3 regions of the Lysinibacillus sp. FSL H8-0500 genome follow, and region 3 is predicted to be linked to each of the others. Evidence: riboswitches for the same ligand, from Rfam matches in the RefSeq annotation. Region 3 holds a riboswitch; each other region holds the start of a gene.
The links. A riboswitch is a leader RNA that binds a small molecule or an ion and turns the genes downstream of it on or off. The one in region 3 is predicted to bind cobalamin.
Positions count from the first base shown of each region.

Region 1: it holds a riboswitch for cobalamin, as region 3 does, so the genes downstream of both, nikA (nickel ABC transporter substrate-binding protein) here and MHB44_RS13250 (energy-coupling factor ABC transporter permease) in region 3, are expected to answer to the same signal.
Region 2: it holds a riboswitch for cobalamin, as region 3 does, so the genes downstream of both, MHB44_RS11905 (ABC transporter substrate-binding protein) here and MHB44_RS13250 (energy-coupling factor ABC transporter permease) in region 3, are expected to answer to the same signal.

Region 1 is NZ_CP150292.1:3,243,876-3,250,625, reverse strand. Features, by position in the region: gene opp1B (nickel/cobalt ABC transporter permease) at 1-426, opposite strand, end outside; gene nikA (nickel ABC transporter substrate-binding protein) at 513-2,108, opposite strand; cobalamin riboswitch at 2,257-2,440, opposite strand; gene MHB44_RS15510 (Spo0B domain-containing protein) at 2,617-3,144, shown strand; gene obgE (GTPase ObgE) at 3,150-4,439, shown strand; gene MHB44_RS15500 (ACT domain-containing protein) at 4,464-4,919, shown strand; gene pheA (prephenate dehydratase) at 5,104-5,982, shown strand; gene MHB44_RS15490 (thiol-disulfide oxidoreductase DCC family protein) at 6,004-6,396, shown strand; gene MHB44_RS15485 (transcription repressor NadR) at 6,495-6,750, opposite strand, start outside.
Region 2 is NZ_CP150292.1:2,493,604-2,500,353, reverse strand. Features, by position in the region: gene MHB44_RS11910 (translation factor GTPase family protein) at 1-1,073, opposite strand, end outside; cobalamin riboswitch at 1,219-1,408, shown strand; gene MHB44_RS11905 (ABC transporter substrate-binding protein) at 1,535-2,530, shown strand; gene MHB44_RS11900 (precorrin-3B methylase) at 2,578-3,255, shown strand; gene MHB44_RS11895 (S9 family peptidase) at 3,304-5,292, shown strand; gene MHB44_RS11890 (class I SAM-dependent rRNA methyltransferase) at 5,341-6,537, opposite strand; gene MHB44_RS11885 (alpha/beta hydrolase) at 6,600-6,750, opposite strand, start outside.
Region 3 is NZ_CP150292.1:2,758,594-2,765,343, reverse strand. Features, by position in the region: gene MHB44_RS13270 (S8 family serine peptidase) at 1-233, opposite strand, end outside; gene MHB44_RS13265 (ATP-binding cassette domain-containing protein) at 476-1,312, opposite strand; gene cbiQ (cobalt ECF transporter T component CbiQ) at 1,309-2,082, opposite strand; gene MHB44_RS13255 (energy-coupling factor ABC transporter substrate-binding protein) at 2,088-2,360, opposite strand; gene MHB44_RS13250 (energy-coupling factor ABC transporter permease) at 2,362-3,108, opposite strand; cobalamin riboswitch at 3,335-3,520, opposite strand; cobalamin riboswitch at 3,725-3,905, shown strand; gene MHB44_RS13245 ((2Fe-2S) ferredoxin domain-containing protein) at 4,047-4,418, shown strand; gene cobJ (precorrin-3B C(17)-methyltransferase) at 4,423-6,090, shown strand; gene MHB44_RS13235 (sirohydrochlorin chelatase) at 6,106-6,750, shown strand, end outside.

The DNA of each region.
Region 1 (6,750 bases), 490 kb from region 3:
ACCAATAAAGATAATGCCCCTAATTAAACGGTCAAACCAGCTTCCCTCAAATAGGGCACAAAGTACACCTGCTGTGATACTTATTGTTAAAATAATAGTTAATGTTATAGCGACAAGCCGCAAAGTAGCTGGCAGTGCTACTTTCAATTCCTCTAAGACTGGCTTTTTGGTCACAAAGCTGTCACCAAAGTCACCCTGGATGCTACTGGCAATCCATCGCACATATCTTTCGAAAAACGGCTTATCTAAATGTAATTCCTGCTGTGCGGTAGCTAATGCCTCCTCTGTTACAGTGATATTATTGACACGAAGGGATATCTCTGCTGGATCGCTTTGATTAAGGTTAATTAGTAAAAAAGATAAAAAGGATATACCGATGAGTATTGGTATGGTGCTGATTAATCGTTTGATAAAATAGCTTTTCATAGGACTCCTCTATTCTAGTAAATCGTTAAGCTGAAAAAGTCAAAAAGGTAAAACGCTAATGTTTACCTTTTTGATAGTTTTAGCATTTAATTGTCAAAATACATTTTTTCAAATGGAATTTCATATTGGGATGGATTAAAGGTTACACCTTGCAACTCTGGAATATGCACAGCCTTTGTACGTGAATACGTTAATGGAATATAAACAGCCTCCTCATGGATATATGTCAAAATGTCCTTGTACATCTCCTGACGTTTTTCTTCATCAGCTTCAATCATCAGGGCTGTAATATAGTTATCCAACCATTCTTTTTTCGCTAGTCCTGCTTGGGCCTGGTAATCGCCATGTGCAGGCTGTCGCCAAGAAGATAGATAGGATTGCGGGTCATATGGTGTGCCCCATGATAATGAATATTGTAAATCAAACTCACCAGATTTTTGTCGATCTAAAAAGGCTTGTTTTTCCTCACCAATTACCTTTAAGTCAACACCGATTTGTTTAAAATCACTTTGCATATATTCACTAATTGCTCGCTCTTGTGCATTATCAGAATTAAAATAAATGGTTAAGGCTAATTTTTTACCATCCTTGTAGCGATAGCCATCTTTTTCAACCTTCCAACCAGTCTCCTCTAATAAGCTTTGTGCCTTTTCAGGATCAAACGAACGCTTTCTTAGGTCAACATTACTATAAGGAACCGTAGTAGCAATTAATGTATCCGCTACTACCTCAGAGCCATTTAAAATACCTTCTGCAATGGACTCTTTATCAACCGCATATTGCAATGCTTCACGTACTTTTTGATTATTTGTAATAGGCTGCTTAGAATTAAGTAAAATAGCACGTGATGCAATGGGCTCGCTTAGTTGTGTTACATATGTGCCTTGTTCTTCCAATGCTTTAAAGGAATCGAGGTCAATCATATCCCCATCAGAGCCGAACAGAAGATCAATTTCACCTTTCTCAAGTGCTAGCAGAATTGTTTGATGATCCGGCATGACCTTCCATTTAACTGCTTTTACCTTTGGCTTTTCTCCCCAATAGTTTTCATTGGCTGTAAAGATAGCATATTGGTTATCCTTGTGCTCTGTTAATACCCATGGACCTGTACCTACATAGCCATTGACGCCATCCTTTGTTTGTCCATCAATAAAGCTTTTTGGAGAAGCAAAACGGAAGGGACGTGTTAAGCCCAGCTCCTCTAATGTTGGGTAGTAGGGATGTGTTAAAACAAGCTTGTATGTATACTCATCTACCACAATATTTTCCTTTATTTCATTCACCATATCTAGCCAACCATGACGTTCTTTATTATTCAAAATAGCGTCCATATTTAATTTAACTGCTTCAGCATTGAATGGCTCACCATCAGAAAAGACAACATCTTTTCTTAAATAAAAGGTATATTCTAAGCCATCTGGTGACACCTCCCATTTTTCAGCTAAATGAGGTTTTACACCCTCGTCTGTATTGATAACAAGCGATTCATACACCATGTTTTGCGCAGCCATTTCTCCTGTATATAAATGTGGATTAATATCACGAATATCTTTTGTGCTAGCAAAATTAATTTCCTCACGTTGTTCTTTTTGTACATTTTTTGTATTGTTATTGCCACAGCCAGCCAATGCAAGCAAGAGCAGCGAGAACAATACGAAAAAAATATGTTTCATCTTAGTCATTCAAAAATCTCCTTTTGTCTTAAAGTACTAGTTACTCATTTAGCGCATAAAAAAGCCTATATCCTTTGCAAAGAATATAGGCTACTTTATATAAGCATAATGATTCCCAAAAAATTAAGCTTCACCTAAACTCCTCCCTCCGAAAAGTTTGCATTAGTTGTATATAAGCAGGTTTCCTGGCTATCGAATCATTTTACTCCTACGCCTTCCCGATTGAATCAGTGGCTTGGTAGTTTCATCCTCGTATACAGTAGCGGGGGCTGCACTAGCTTTGCACTAGTTTCCCTTTTACCTCATCCATGATGATGAGCACTTATATAAATTAATATCAAATTTGGTAACATACTATCATAAGGTGTAAGGAGCTGTCGACAGATGAATGAGAAAAATTTAGAAAATTTTGTGAAACTTTTTGAGAAAACATTCGTAAAAATCAAAGAAGAATTAAGGGGAAAAATACAATAAAACTTGTTATACTAGTAAGGATAACTTTATTGGAGTGAATGGGATGGACAATCAATCACTAACCATTAGTGAAGTATTACGTTTTGCAAATCATGACTATGTGAATCAACTACAACTGATTCGCATGAATTTAGATTTAGGTAAAATTGATGAATCAAAGAAGCTTATCCAGCGCTATTCGGAGCAATTACGCATGCTCTCTATCCTGAATCGACTACAAATGCCACAAACAATTGAATGGTTACAAACAGCAGGATGGCGTTATCCTTCATTAGCCTGGCAGCTAAATGGGGAGATCAATAAGCCAGTAACCAATGATATTGATCAGGCTGTAGTAGATTATTTAAACAAAACAGTTATGCATATTTATGATACATTAGATCCATTTACAGAGCAGGTCTTAACGCTTGATGTACGTGTTGACGATCATACATTTGCCGTGACATTCACGCTAAATGGGTTATGGAGTGCTGATGCCTTCACCGAAAAAGGTTTGACACAATTCGATATTCAAACAGTTGAACAGACAAATAGACGCTGGCAATATGTCTTGAGTGCAAATAGGGAGTGAAATAAATGTTTGTCGATCACGTAAAGATTTATGTAAAAGGTGGCGACGGCGGAGATGGTATGGTAGCCTTTCGCCGTGAAAAATATGTACCAAATGGTGGTCCAGCTGGTGGCGATGGTGGACACGGTGGGAATGTCGTATTTGAGGTAGATGAGGGTTTACGTACATTAATGGACTTCCGCTACAAGCGTCATTTCAAGGCACCACGTGGTGAGCATGGTATGAGTAAAGGGATGCATGGTAAAAATGCGGATGATTTAATTATAAAAGTGCCACCTGGAACAGTTGTGATTAATGAAGAAACAGAAGCCGTTATTGCTGACTTAGTCGAGCATGGGCAAAGAGCTGTCATTGCAAAAGCAGGACGCGGTGGACGGGGAAATTCAAGATTTGCAACACCTGCCAATCCAGCGCCAGAACTTTCTGAAAAAGGTGAGCCAGGACAAGAATTAAATGTTATATTAGAGTTAAAAGTTTTAGCAGATGTAGGGTTAGTTGGTTTCCCAAGTGTTGGTAAATCAACGCTTTTATCTGTTGTTTCTGCTGCTAAGCCAAAAATTGGTGCTTATCATTTTACGACAATTGTACCGAACTTAGGCATGATTGAAACGGATGATCATCGAAGCTTTGCGATGGCAGATTTACCTGGGCTTATTGAGGGAGCACATGAAGGGGTTGGATTAGGTCATCAATTTTTACGACATATTGAACGTACACGTGTTATTGTCCATGTTATTGATATGTCAGGAATGGAAGGCCGCGATCCATATGAAGACTATTTAACGATCAATGCAGAGCTTAAACAATATAATCTTCGTTTAACAGAGCGTCCACAAATCATTGTAGCCAATAAAATGGATATGCCAGATGCAGAGGAAAATTTAGTAACATTCCGCCAAAAGGTTGGAGAGGATGTTCAAATTTTCCCGATCTCTGCTATTTCACGCCAAGGGTTAAAAGAGCTATTGTTTGCGATTGCAGATTTACTTGAGGTAACGCCTGAATTCCCACTATATGATGATATAGAGGAGCAATCAGACGCAACCGTAATGTACAAGCATGAGGCAAAAGGTGAAGCATTCGAAATCACGCGTGATGATGATGGGGCATTTATTATTAGTGGTTATGCTATTGAACGTCTATTTAAAATGACAGACTTTAGCCGTGAGGATGGTGTTCGCCGCTTTGCTCGTCAATTGCGTGCAATGGGCGTGGACGAGGCTCTGCGTGAACGTGGCGCTCAGGATGGCGATACTGTACGTTTACAAGAGTTTGAATTTGAATTTGTCGATTAAGACAGTAGTTTTAGGGGGAAGCGTATGAAGAATGTTGCGAATCAGCGATATTATTTAGTTCGTGAAGATGTTTTAACGGATGCAATGCAAAAAACATTGGAGGCGAAGCACTTATTATCAAGTGGTTCAGTATCCTCCATTTGGGATGCGGTAAAGCAGGTGGATTTATCGCGAAGTGCGTTTTACAAATATCGTGATGCTGTATTTCCGTTTCATTCAATTGTCCAGGAACGCATTTTAACAGTCTTTTTACAGCTTCAAGACAGAAAAGGAACACTTGCCAAGCTTTTAGAAACGGTGACTATGACACATTGTAATGTATTAACCATCCACCAAACAATCCCTATTCAAGGACGTGCCAATGTGACATTGTCACTGGATGTTACAAGCATGACATGTGAGCTGGATGACTTGATTCAACAGTTAAAGCGCTTAGATTTTGTCGAATCAGCGGAAGTCATTAGCTCTGGTGCATTATAATAATTAAAGCATAGTGTTCAGTTCTGTAATGTTTGACAAAAATGACAATGATCGTGTTTATTAATCCAAATGCCTAGGGTGCATTGGAGCAACAATACGATACTAAAGCTCACATAAGGAGCTGTCCCGTAGTGATCACTCATAAGGGACTGCTCCTTATTGTGCCATAAAGGAGGTATTTGCAATGACAAAGCAACAATGGGAAAATCGAATCGCCTATTTAGGACCAGAGGCATCATTTACATACTTAGCAACAAAGGCTACTTTTCCAAATGAATGGCTTGTACCATGTGCAACAATTCCAGAATGTATTGAGGCGGTAGCAGAGGGCAAGGTAGATTTGGCAGTTGTGCCGTTAGAAAATGCTTTAGAAGGCTCTGTACCGCTTACACTAGATTATTTATTCCACGAGGCGACACTGTATGTAACAGGCGAGCTCCTGCTAAAAATCCAGCAGCATTTAATGGTCAATAAAGCACAAAAGGATCATTGGCAGTCCATAAAAGGCGTTTATTCGCATCCACATGCCTTGGCACAATGTCATAAATATTTATTTTACCGTTTTAGCCATGTGCCCTTACACCAAACGACCTCAACAGCAGCCGCAGCAAAATTTGTATCAGAAAATCCACAAGAGTGTATAGCGGCAGTGGGCAATGCAGCAGCAGCCGAAAAATATGGTCTTGAAATCGTAGAGTCTAATATCCATGATTTTCATTTTAACCATACACGTTTCTTTGTACTATCCAAGCAAAATAAGCGATTGCCCCAAGAATTATCGGATGGACAAGCGAAAACAACATGTATGATTACCTTGCCGACGGATCGCTCAGGAGCTTTACATCAGGTATTATCAGTTTTTGCATGGCGTCAGCTGAATTTAAGTAAAATTGAATCACGTCCGTTGAAAACAGGGCTAGGTGACTATTTCTTTATGGTTGATGTATTAGCAGATGAAAAAGAGCCAATGATGCGCGGTGCCATGGAGGAGTTAGCGGCACTAGGCTGTAAGGTCAAGTCGCTCGGTACATATTTTACGTATGTCACTTCAGATAAGGTATAATAACGATAAGGAGGGTTTAGAATGGGCGGGATTATTTTATTTGATGGCGTTTGTAATTTTTGTGATAGCACTGTTCAATTTATTATGAAGCATGATCAAGCTGGCTATTTTCAGTTTGCAGCGTTACAAAGTGATGTCGGCCAAGCACTTCTTACACAGTTCAATATATCCAAAAATATAGATAGCGTTGTACTCATTGAGCATGGCAAAGTGTATATGGAATCTACAGCAGCCTTAAAAATATGTAAAAAATTAGATAAAGTATGGCCGTTCTATTATCTTTTTACTCCTATACCGAGCCGAATGCGTAATGCATTATATAAACTATTCGCTAAACACCGTTATCGTTTATTTGGAAGAAAGCAAGCATGTCTGCTGCCTACACCTGCACAGCGACAACGATTTCTCTCCTAAATATCCATCCGCGTATGAGAAAGTACGATCTGCGGAGAAAGATAAAATACTCACGCTTAAGAACATAAGATTAGCAAAAACACAGTATGACGATATACTCATACTGTGTTTTCTGTTATTAAATACCCTTTTTTTTGTAAAGTTTGCTCAATTAATGTTAACACTTCCACAGAAGGGGCAGCAATTACATGCAGATGAATGCCACCTGTGAGAGCGGACAAGTAATTCGCCTGTGTTGCATTAATGCGCTCGATAAATTGTTTTACCTCATGCCGATTAGAGACCATAATGGAAGCTGTTAGTTCGCCATAGATGGGATGTTCAACAATAACATTTTTAACCGTTCCTCCACAA
Region 2 (6,750 bases), 260 kb from region 3:
TCCTCAGCTTCCAGCAGACGGAAAATCTTTAATACCTCTTTCATATGCTGTTCGCCCTGATACTGAACCTTCGCCTGCAAAGTAGGCATAAGCTCATAAGGCTGTATATACGCCGTACTGCCGATTTGATCGCCAATATTTGCAGCACTCAGTCCTTTGACAGCAAAAATTTCGCCAGCCTCGACCTGTTGAACCGTATTAAAGCGACTGCCATTATAAAGACGAATCTCCGTAATTTTTTCTGTAACCTCTCCAAATGTTAATTCATCGCGAATATGTAGTGACCCCTGCAAAGCTTTTAGAAAGGTTAAACGCTGATGCCCGTCATGGCGAATTTTAAAAACCTCTCCTTGAAACGATGCATTCTGTTTAAAGTAAGTTGCAGTCAATAGTGGAAGCTGTGCCAATAATTCCTGAATGCCTATATCCTTTAAGGCAGAGCCGATAAAGCACGGAAAGGCACGCTCGTCTTTCACCATCACCTGTAGCTGTGCAAGACATTGCTCATAATCCAGCGTGTCCTGTAAAAAGGCATCCAGCAATTGCTCGTCACGCTCAGCAAGCCATTCCATCATCCTGCTCGATACATAATTGGCTTGCAACGGTTCATCCACCAAGAGGACATGCTCAGAGCAATCCTTACGAAGCTGTGCCATTACTGTCGCTACATCTGCGCCTTCACGGTCGATTTTATTGATAAAAAAGAAGGTTGGCACATGATACTTGCGTAGGAGCTGCCAGACGGTTTCGGTATGTCCCTGCACACCCTCCACTGCGCTTACAATAATAATGGCATAGTCCATAACACGAATAGCACGCTCCATTTCAGGGGAAAAATCGACATGCCCCGGTGTATCAATCAGTGTATACGTATCCTCGCCTAGCATGAAGCGACCTTGCTCAGCAAATATCGTAATACCGCGCTGTCGCTCCAGCTCATGATTATCTAAAAAGGTGTCCTGATGATCGACACGTCCTCGTGCCTGAATACTCTTTGTATGAAAGAGCACTTGCTCAGAAAAGGTAGTTTTTCCAGCATCCACATGTGCAAGCACACCAATTGTTTTATACATCCTAAATCCCCGTTTCCATTACTTTTTTTATCAAATATTAGCATGAATAGTGCCTGTCAATGTCAAAATAGTGCTAAAATAAGTATAATTATTAATTTATGCATTGCCATAAAAATATTCTTCTGCTAGTCTATCAATAGTATCAATAATCATAAAACATATTGGTGCAAATAGCATTTGTTATTTGCTTAAAAGGGAAATCGGTGCAATTCCGATGCTGTCCCGCAACTGTAAATGGGGAGTCTATACAATATGCCACTGTAGCGTCATGCTACGGGAAGGCGTATAGATGATGAACCTAAGCCAGGAGACCTGCCACTATGGATGAATGAACTACGAACCACGAGGATGGGGATAGTGATAAAGGTTGACAAACCATTTTTTCACTATGCTACCCTCTTGGTGACAAGAGGGATTTTTTATGCCTTCTTGCTATTTTTATAACAAAGGAGAACAGGAACATGAAAAAATGGAAAAGTAGTTGGCTTGTGCTTATCATTGCCCTTGTAGCGATGTTAGCCGCATGTAATGCCAACGATAAATCGGAGTCAGCAGAGCAGGAAGAAAAGACGGAGCCAGCGGAAACAGCTGCAACGGAAGTCGTAGTCGACAATAATGATACAACGCAAACCTATACAGAAGCACCAACAAAAGCAATTAGTTTAAATCAGCATGTGACAGAAATTATGCTAGCGTTAGACTTAGAGGATTCAATGGTAGGTACGGCTTACTTAGATGATAAAATTTATGAGCCATTGCAAGCGGCATATGACAAAGTGCCTGTTCTATCAGACCAATACCCAACAAAGGAGCAGGTCATTGATGCAGAGGCAGATTTTTTATATGGTGGCTGGAAAAGTGCCTTTGGTGAAAAGGGAGTTGGCACACCTGAGGAGCTGGAGGAGCTAGGCATTCATACGTATTTACATACATCTTCGAATATGACAAAGCCAACATTGGAGGATATTTTCACTGATATTCGCAATGTGGCAAAGATTTTCCGTGTGGAGGAGCGCGGAGAGGCATTAATTGAGCAAATGACAAAGGATGTAGATGCTGTTCGTGCGAAATTACCGCAGGAGGGCGAAGATTTACGTGTTTTAGTATTTGATAGTGGTGAAAAGGATGTGTTCACGGCTGGTCAAAACTTTATGAATGAGCTTGTAACCATTGCTGGCGGGCAAAATGTTTTTGGTGATGTGGAATCAGGCTGGACAACTGTATCAAAGGAGGATGCCGTAGATCGCAATCCTGAGGTTGTTGTTGTTATTGATTATGGTGAAACAACAGCCCAACAAAAAATAGACTTCTTAAAAAACGATCCTGCATTAAAGGAAATGGAGGCAGTTAAAAATGATCGTTTCGTGATCCTACCACTATCAGCAGCGTCTGAGGGGGTACGTGCAGCAGAGGCGATTGAAATTTTAGCAAAAGGCTTCTATCCCGAAAACTTTTAAAAAGAGCTAGCGCTTTGCTAGCTTCTTTTTCTTAAGGAGCGATATGCATGAATGCATTTCAGAAAAATATACCTGACAAAACCTTTGAAACATTGAATCGTCAAGGTGATTTTACACGTTTGGTTATTAGCCCTGGCGTTATTAATAAGCATTATACACCTGCACAATTTCAAACGATTGCAGAAGTTGTTGGAGAGCGGGGCGCGATTAAGTATTCGGCCTCCTATAGCCTATTATTAGCTATTCCAACAAGCGATGTTAAAGAAGCTATTTATACATTGCAGCAGGCAGGGCTTTATAGTATGCCTGCAGGGGCAATTGTAGCAATGAAGGCCTGTGATTTTTGCGATGGGGAGAAAATGGAGGCAGCGCCAATCACAGAGCAGCTTTATCATACATTGAAGGACGTGACAGTACCTACAAGAATGCGTGTCAATATCAATGGCTGTGCATCTGCCTGCTATAATGCCGTCTATGATGATATTGGGCTCGTTTATCAACAGGATAGCTTTGATGTCTATTTAGGTGCAGTGCCAATGGGCGCAAAAGCACAGGCAGGCACATTATTTGCCAAAAGGGTAGCGGTAGCAAAAATTGAAGCGTTTGTACAGCATATTATTCAGCTCTATAAGGAGCATGGACGCCTAAATGAGCCTTTTTATAAATTTTACCGCCGAACAAAGTCGGACGATTTTTGGCAGAGCCTAAGCAGGAATTATCATTAGTGTGTCGAAATATTATAAGGGAATACTTATAATTAAAGGGGCAAAAAGATGACAGTAAAGCAAGGCATTCAACCACAAGACTTATATCACTTAAAATCGGTCTCTGACCCACAGCTATCGCCTGATGGTACAGAGGTTATCTATATAGAAACAGCTATGGATGAAAAGAGCAACGACTATATCTCACATTTATATTATCTTAATTTACAAGATAAACAGCCACAGCAATGGACATTTGGCGAGGAGAAAACAAGCGCTCCAACATGGTCACCAGATGGCAGTAAAATTGCATTTGTTTCAACTAGAACGGGCAAGCCACAAATTTTTGTATTGGCAAAGGCAGGTGGCGAGGCAAAGCAAGTAACCCATTGTAAACATGGGGCAACCTCACCTGTATGGTCGCCCTGTGGCAAAAAAATTGCGTTCTCCGTTAAGCTTGGTCAAGAGGATAGCATTTATGATCAACCCGAAGAGCCTAAAACAGGGGACAAGGAACTAAAGCCACTGGAAGTTGACTATATGAAGTATAAGTCAGATGCAGCAGGCTTGTTGGATATGGAGCAATTTACCCATATTGCCATTGTCTATCTCGCAACAGGTGAATTGGAGCAGCTGACAGCAGGGTGTCATCATTTTTACCTTGGTGCATGGTCACCAAATGGCCAATATCTTGCGTATACAGCCGATTTAGCGGAGGATCAAGATCTTTCATTTACCAATGATCTTTATTTATTGGATGTCGTGACAAAGCAGAGTTGTCAGCTAACAGCGGGGATAGGCATGTTTTATCAAATTTCATGGTCGTCAAATAGTCGCTTCCTGACGTTTCTTGGTAGTAAACGTGAATTTCAAAATGCTACCCAAGCAAAGTTATGGTTATATGATTTAGCGCAACAGCAGCTGACATGTGTGACAAGTGATTTTGACGCACATATTGGTGATTGTATGATTGGCGATTTCCTGCAAGGCGTTGTAGCCCCTCATGTGCAATGGCTGGCAGATAATGAAAGCTTTTATTTCCAAGTGACAGACCAAGGCAGCACAGCGATTTATTTTGGCAATCTTGCAGGTGAATTATATCCAGCTATTTTGGATGACCAGTATGTTTATGGCTTTTCGTTGGATGCTAAGCGTGATAAAGCCATTGTGGCCATTAGCACGCCAACAAATCCTGGCGATTTATTTTATATAAATTTACAAACAGGGGAAAAAGAGCAGCTTACGGCCGTGAATCAGGAATTTTTACAAACAAGAGCCTTAGCTGTGCCTGAAGCGATTGAATTTAAAGGGGCAGAGGGCTGGCGTGTTCATGGCTGGATGATGAAGCCGATTGACTATCAAGAGGGCAATAAATATCCACTTATTCTGGAAATTCATGGCGGTCCACATGCGATGTATGGCAATAGTTATTTTAATGAATTTCAGATTTTAGCTGCACAGGGCTTTGCCGTTTTATATACAAATCCACGTGGCAGTCATGGCTATGGGCAAACCTTTGTTGATGCTGTGCGTGGTGATTATGGCGGCAATGATTATCGGGACCTAATGGCAGCGGTGGATTACGCACTGGTACATTTTGATTTTATTGATCAGGCTCGTCTTGGTGTGACAGGTGGTAGCTATGGCGGCTTTATGACGAACTGGATTGTTGGGCATACAAAACGCTTTAAAGCTGCTGTTACGCAACGTTCGATTGCAAACTGGATTAGCTTTTATGGTGTGAGTGATATCGGCTATTATTTTACAGACTGGCAAATTTTTGCGGGGCTAGAGGATATTGATAAGCTATGGCATCACTCACCATTGAAGTATGTAAGTGCTATAGAAACACCATTATTGATTTTACATGCTGAAAACGACTATCGTTGTCCAATTGAGCAGGCAGAGCAATTATTTATCGCCTTAAAGCAGCGCAAAAAAGAAACCAAATTTATTCGCTTCCCAGCATCTAACCATGAGCTATCGAGAAGCGGCAAACCATCACTAAGAATCCAACGCCTCACGTATATCCGTGATTGGTTTATGGATTATTTATAAACAAAAAGGACGTGTTTCAAATAGCTTTTGAAACACGTCCTTTTCTAGTTAGTTAAGCTTTTTAATAAAAACAACCTTTAAATAATTAAATTCAGGGTATTCTCGCAGAACGCGGAAATCCTTTGGTAAACTATGCTCTTCCATTATTTTGTAGCGTGTATTTGTCGCTTGAAAGGCTTGGTCAATAAAGCCTTTAAACTTTTTCATACCAAAGCTTGCATTATTGGTTGAAGCAACAATAATGCCATTTTTTGCTGTAATGGCAATGGCATCCTTAAGCAATTTAGGATAGTCCTTTGCAGTGGAAAACGTCATTTGCTTTGTACGGGCAAAGCTTGGGGGGTCTAATACAACAAGGTCAAATTGTAGCTCGTGGCGCTGCGCATATTTAAAATAATGAAAAACATCCATCACCTTAATATCCTGTGCCTCATAGTCAATATCGTTTACACTAAATTGCTCAATCGTTTTCGCTAAACTGCGCTTCGCTACATCGACACTCGTTGTTTTAAGCGCACCTCCAAGTGCCGCTGCTACTGAAAAGGCGCCTGTATAGGAGAAGGTATTCAGCATATTTGTCTGGTTTGCATAGCGCTCACGAATCGCCAATCGAACGTCACGCTGATCAAGAAAAATACCTGTCATGGCCCCATCGTTTAAATGCACGGCATAGACCATACCATTTTCCTTCACCATGATTGGAAATTCGCCTGGTGTACCCATGACAAAATCATCCTGCTCTACATACTGCCCTTTGCCCTCAAAGCGCTTTTTCTCATAAATCGCCTCGTAGTGAACCGTTTCCGCCAATGCCGCATAGACCGCTTCTTTAAAGCAATAAATACCCTCGCTATACCAGCTCACCATATAATAGCCATTAAAAAAGTCAATTGTGAGACCACCAATACCATCCCCTTCGCCATTAAACACACGAAAGGCTGTTGTGCTCGGATTATTAAAAAAAGCTTCACGATTCTCGATAGCCTTTTTAAATTTTTTGCTAAAAAAAGCTTGATCAATCGCTTCAGTGGCATCTGTTGTTAATACCCAGCCGATGCCTTTATTTTGGATACCATAGTACCCTGTCCCAATAAATCGCTGATGCTGGTCAACGAGTCTTAGCAATGTGCCCTGCTGCGCTGGGAGCTGGCGTGCATCCACGGCATCCTTTGTAAGAAGCGGGTAGCCCTTTTTTAATGAATTAGCAAAGGGCTGTTTAAGTTGTAAAGTTACTATTTGTGTCATCATGTCATCCTTTAAAAAACGTTTTGCCTTATTATCGCATTGTTTAAGCTGGATAGCTAAAGTTATTTCAGAAACTGGGCAATTTTTTCAACTGTATCAATTGTCGCATCCTCAAAATAAGTCATTTTACTAAAATAGCTATGGATTAAGCCATGCATCGTGATATGTTCAACAGCCACCCCTGCTTGTGTCAGTTTTTGTGCGTAGGCCTGA
Region 3 (6,750 bases):
TGTACATTTTGATCAAGCCCTACATGCTTAATAACAATTGTATTTTTGCTGATCCATTTTTCGCTATTCTGTGAATTTTGTCCTGTTCGTGTTTGATTACTTGCAAGCATAAGTTGTTCAAGCTTGCCATTCTTTGTAGCAGGCTGTGGGGTCTCCGCAAAGGCAGAGACAGCAGGGACCATTAGTGCAGCAGATGCTACCACAGTGACGGATTTCTTCAACCAATTTCTCAATAACTTTCTCTCCTTCATATGTTAAGTTTGGCCTCCCAATAAACATAAATTTTCAAACCCTTACTTCCGTTCTATTCTAAAGATAGAAGAGTTTTTGCTATCTTCTTACTTAGATGGAAATCATAGTTCTTATTTTTGCCTATTGAACGCCTTGACTATATTTATACGATTAACTAATAGAAAAGTTTCGTAAATGAGGAAAAATTTTCACTGCTGCTTAAATTAGCCCCTGGTCAAACTGTTTAAAGCTGTTGAATAAGTCTGTGTAAATCATCCCTAGAACGAGGTATTGGCTCCTTGCTCGTTAAGATCTTTTTTTCTTGTAATAGCATGGCCATCGCAAAGACCCATGGGCGTTCAAGATGGGCACGTTTTAATAGTTCTTCGTTATAGAATAGAGTGATGGGATCACCATTATAAATGATTGACCCTGCCTCCATCACAATAATTTGCTCTGCCCATTCATAGGCGAGTTGAATATCATGTGTTGCTAATAGAATGGTTCTTTCCCCATCCTCTAATTTTGCTAGGTATTGTAAAACTTGTGTAGCATAATAATGATCCAGACCTGCTGTTGGTTCATCTAATAAGAGAACAGATGGCTCCATTGCTAAAACACCAGCCATCGCCACACGTTTTTTTTGTCCAACACTTAAGAAATGAATCGGCTTATCTAGTAAATTCTCTACCTCTGTTTGTGCAACCGCCCAGGCGATCTTTTCCTCAATTTTTTCAGTAGACCAGCCCAAATTAAGCGGTCCATACGCTATATCTTGCTTGACTGTGCCTGAAAAAAGCTGGTGGTCTGCATCTTGAAAGACAATACCAACCTGTTGACGAAGGGTCTTTAAAGCTTTGCTGCTGTACTGAAGCTTGTTACCCTGAAAAGAAATAGTGCCTGTAGTAGGCTTTAATATCCCGTTAAGATGCTGAAATAATGTTGATTTTCCTGCACCGTTATGTCCAAGGATCGCAATTTTTTTCCCCCTTGGAATTTGCAATGAAATATCTGTGAGCGCTGTTGTGCCATCTGCGTAAATATGGGACAGATGATGAAGTTCAAAATAATAGGCTGTCATGCGAAAAAACCTCCATATACGATAAAGAGTAGAAAAATAAGTGCCATGCCTAGCCAATTTTTCTTGTTATAAGAGCTTGCTTTCTGCCAATAGACAGCCTCGCCACCACGTGACTGCATCGCATTGTTAAGCGCTCGACTCCGCTGAAACATCTCCACAAATAATGCTGCTATCAGCATGGATAGTGAACGTAGCCATTGGATAGGTGAATAATAGCCGAGACGTGCTTGCTGGGCGAGGTAAATTTTTTGCATACTAGCTAAAAAAAGAAAAATAAAACGATAGGTTAGCTCTACTAATTCAACTAATAACACTGGAAATCGCCATTGTCGTAAAACATAGCAAATTCCTTGAACTGAGGTTGTTAGGATTAAAAAATATAAGCAACTGATACTACCAAGCACAATAAAAAATAATTGCTGTGCTGCTGTCATACTGGCCTGCCCAATAAAAATCGTCCAATTGCTAAAGGTGAAAGACCAAATGTGAGGAGGTAGCACATGTGTAGATGGTGCAATTGAGATTAAAATGGATACAAGACTAGTGAATAAAAAAAAGGCTGGTAATAGCAATAGTTTTACATAATAGCTTAATGGGATTTTTGCGCCGAAAATGATAAAAGCACTCATTACAAAAAATGTAATGAGTGAAAGCTGTTCATCTCTTAAAATTAGGGATAATAACAATAGTCCTAAGGAAAAGATCATTTTTTCTAGTGGATGAACGTGCGCTAGTTTATTAAGGTAAGCATACTTATCGATTAATAGCATCGTATTTAGCCTTCTTTATGCTTGCCGCGCATATAGCCGATAAAGTAGCCAATAAAGCCTGCGCCAATCGCAGCCTGTAGTACAAATAGTAAGCTTTCAATTTCACCACTAGGCGGCTCCCATAAACTTTCAAACCATGGTTCATAATCCTTATTAATTTCGCCAATGGCTGCTTCGGCCTCACCATCAGCACCACCGAACTCTGCACCCTTTTGAATAAACAGGGGGATAATGGCTAACAGGACAACAATGGCTAATAGTAATAAAGTACGTTTCATCTTAGTGTGCCTCCTTTGCTGAGAAAACACGTAATGCCTTTAATTCGCTAATATTATATTTTTTCAAGAAGTTCATCACAATTACTGTTAAAATCCCCTCACTAATGGCTAATGGAATTTGTGTTAAAGCAAAAATACCTGCGAATTTTGTGAAGGATGCGGCGAAGCCACCCACCTCAGAAGGGAAGGCAAGTGCTAGCTGTACAGAAGTCACAACATATGTGCCTAAGTCGCCAAGCATGGCAGCGAAGAACACAGCTAATGAAAACGACAAACCTATTTTTTGTGCCCCTTTAAAGACAAAATACACGATAAAAGGACCTACGATCGCCATTGAAAAGGCATTTGCTCCTAACGTTGTAAGGCCCCCATGTGCTAAAAGTAAGGATTGGAATAATAAAACAACCGTTCCAATTACACTCATTGCCAATGGACCAAATAACACTGTACCAAGCCCAACACCTGTAGGATGCGAGCAGCTCCCTGTAACAGACGGGATTTTTAAGGCAGATAGGACAAATGCAAAGGCTCCTGAAAGACCTAATATCATTTTTGTTTCAGGGTTTGCTTCGACTGTTTTTCGAATGGAGCGCAATCCTAGTACAATAAAGGGAATAGAGATAACCCACCAAAAAATCGCCCATTCAATTGGTAAAAAACCTTCCATGATATGCATGGCAAAAGCTTGTTTTGGCACCATTAAATATGCCACTAAAAAATAACTAAATTTCCACCAAGAAAGCTTCAATATTTTTCCTCCTCATTCTGAATAAATTGTAAAAATATTACGTGCGGAGAAATTCTTCTTTGCGTATTTAGACTTTCGCATGAGTCCATAAGCATCCTGTTGCTCGCTAAACAGGCTATTTGGCCACGTCCATACAAAAAGCACTTCTCCGCTACAGGAAAAGTGCATACTAAGAGAGCAAAAACATGCGTATCTGCTAAGTTGCACACCTATCCTCGTAGGCTGAAACGGTCACGTATTTTTCGGCAGGTCTCCTGGCTCTAGTTCACTATTTTATAGGCCTTCCCATCCGTTGGACAGTGGCATTTTCTATAAAACTCCCTATTACAGTGGCGGGACCGCGTCGGACTTACACCGACTTCCCTTTTAAGTAAAATAACAAGCATTTTACACCGAAAAAAATATAGAATTGTGAGATTTCACGACAAATTGTAACATGCATTTCCATAAATATGCTATACTTTTTATAAAATTTTTTTGAATTGGGCGTCAATGTCGAAAATTCTGATAACCAAAACTGATAAATTTATCACAAATTGTTAAAGAAATATTGAAATTTTAAAATAATAAGCTATGATAGAGACAGTTTTCTATTCATGGATAACGATAATAATTTCATATAAAAACATCAATAAGTGCTCAAATTTTCGAGATAATAGGGAAATTGGTGAAAATCCAATACAGCCCCCGCTACTGTAATAGCTGATGAAATCACAAAGCCACTTGTGCAAACTGGGAAGGCGTGAAAGTAAGATGAAGCTTAAGTCAGGAAACCTGCTTAATTGATTGTGCATGCAAACTTTTCGGAGGGAGAAGTTGGAGCAAGAGCGGGTACCAGCATTTTATTCGTTTTTATTAAGCTTCTATAAAACCTTTACTCTCAAGCGAAGAGTAAAGGTTTTTTCTTTTCCAAAAAAGCAAATGAAGGGAGCGATTAGATGACAACATGGAATTTAGAGGGGATGCAAACACATCTCTTTATTTGCAACGGCAGTAGCTGTATGAAAAAGGATGCGGAGGATATTACACAAGCCATTCGAGATGAAATACAGCGGCAGGCACTTGATCAAGAAATACATACGACAAGAACACGCTGTAATGGACGGTGTAAGGATGCTTGCGTTGTCATTGCCTATCCGCAGGGCAATTGGTATCGTGTGCCATCAACAGAGCATGCGAGAGCACTTGTACAAGACTTACATCATGAATCTTTACACAAGGAGCATGTCTTTACATTGCGTGAAGGTACATTACAGCGTACAGCACAAACAACGGCTATTAAAGGGATCGAAAAGGTGAAAGAGAGGTAGCAAAATGGCACAAAAAGGGAAAATTTTCGTAGTGGGCTTTGGACCTGGAGATTTTAAGCATATTACGACACGTGCTGTAGAGGCATTGCAACAAAGTGATATGATTATTGGCTACAAAACCTATGTAGAGCTTATTCAAGATTTAGTCAATGCCAAATCAATTGTTAGTACGGGTATGACAGAGGAGGTTTCACGTGCACAGGAAGCCGTGCGTCAAGCAGAGGCTGGCAGTATTGTTTCTGTAATTTCCAGTGGAGATGCGGGCGTCTACGGGATGGCTGGCTTAGTGTATGAAGTGTTAATTGAGCTGGGCTGGACAGAGGCAACGGGCATTGAAGTTGAAATTGTTCCAGGTATTTCAGCGATTAATTCATGTGCTAGTTTACTAGGAGCCCCGATTATGCATGATGCTTGTACTATCAGCTTAAGCGACCATTTAACACCTTGGAACTTAATTGCCAAGCGTGTAGAGGCAGCAGCGATGGCGGATTTTGTCATTGCGCTCTACAATCCTAAAAGTGGTCGTCGTACAAGACAAATTGTGGAGGCACAGCGCATTCTTTTAGAATACCGTTCACCTGATACACCTGTTGGACTTGTGAAAAGTGCCTATCGTGAGCGTCAAGAAGTTACGATGACAACATTAGCCGAAATGCTAGAGCACGATATTGGTATGCTTACAACGGTGATTATTGGGAATTCATCGACATTTTTCTATGATAATAAAATGATTACACCACGTGGCTATCAACGAAAATATACACTTGGTGAAGAGAAGCAGCCATTACGTCCACATCAACGCTTACGCGAGGAAAACGAGCCATGGGCAATGAATCAGGAGACAGGAGAGGCTCGTGGTGACTTTGCGGCAGACCCCAATGCAGGGCGCAATCATAAACCCAGTGTAGCCGCTACGCCAAAGCCGAAAAACACAGCATTGGAAATGGCTACAGCGGCGCTTGCAATGGTTAAAGGAACAAGTGCAGTACAGGTAACACCCAAGCTTGTACAGCAAAAAATTGAATCTATTTTTGAGCTAGCCGTCAGCCCAGGGGTTGCCAATAAATTTTTCACACCACAGCAAATGACGACATTAGCAGAGGTCGTTGGCGAGCATGGTACGATGGAATATACACCTGAGCATCAAATTCATTTGAAAATCCCAACAACTGAGCCAAATCGCATTACTGAAAGGCTACAGGCAGTAGGCTTTTTATTAGCGCCTATCGGTGATGTTGCCACACTAAAGGCTTGCGATTTTTGCTATGGCGAAAAGGCAGATTCGATTCCCTATGCAGAAGAAATTCAGGAAAAGCTAGGAGGCATGTCCTTGCCGAAAACATTAAATATTGGTTTTAATGGCTGTGGTATGGCCTGTTATCGTGCCGTGTTTGATGATATCGGCATTGTGTATCGCAAAAGCAAGTTTGATGTTTTTATAGGGGCAAAGCCAGTGGGTCGTACAGCCCATGCAGCACAGCCTGTTGTAGAAGGATTGGAGCCCGACCAGCTAGTGCCATTGCTTACGGATATTATTGAAGAATACAAAGCGAATGCTCATCCAAATGAGCGCCTATTCAAATATTTTAAACGTGTGAAAAAGATACTGCATTTTACCTATCAAGATATGTCTTCCAAAATAAAAGTAGAGCCCGCTCCATGTGGCGAGTAGTGAGGAGTAATAGAGATGAAAGCAATTTTATTTGTCGGCCATGGTAGCCGTTTAGCAGCAGGAAATGAGGAGGTACGCACATTTATTGAGGAAATGACACCGCGTATTGACCCCCAATTTTTAGTGGAAACCTGTTTTCTTGAATTTGCCTCGCCAAATATTGAAGAGGGCATTACAAACTGTGTGAAGAAGGGAGCAACAGAGGTTCATGTTATCCCAATTATTTTACTCCATGCAGGTCACTCTAAGCTTCATATTCCAGCAGAAATTGAGCATGCACGTGAACATTATCCAAACATCACCTTCACGTATGGACAAACAATCGGTATTCATGAGGAGATATTTGGTATTTTACAGGATCGTCTAGCAGACATTGGGTTTAATACAGAAGAGCAGCAGCAGGATACTGCGATTTTATTAATTGCACGTGGTGGCAGTGATCCAGAGGCAAATGGTGATTTTTATAAAATAACACGTCTCTTATGGGAAAAGCTACCTGTGAAATATGTGGAAAGCGCTTTTATGGGGGTAACAGATCCACTTGTTGAAGAAGGAATGGAGCGCTGTGTCAAATTAGGTGCTAAAAAGATTATTATGCTACCGTACTTTTTATTCACAGGCATTTTAATGGAACGTATGAATGGCATGTGTGAAAAGTTC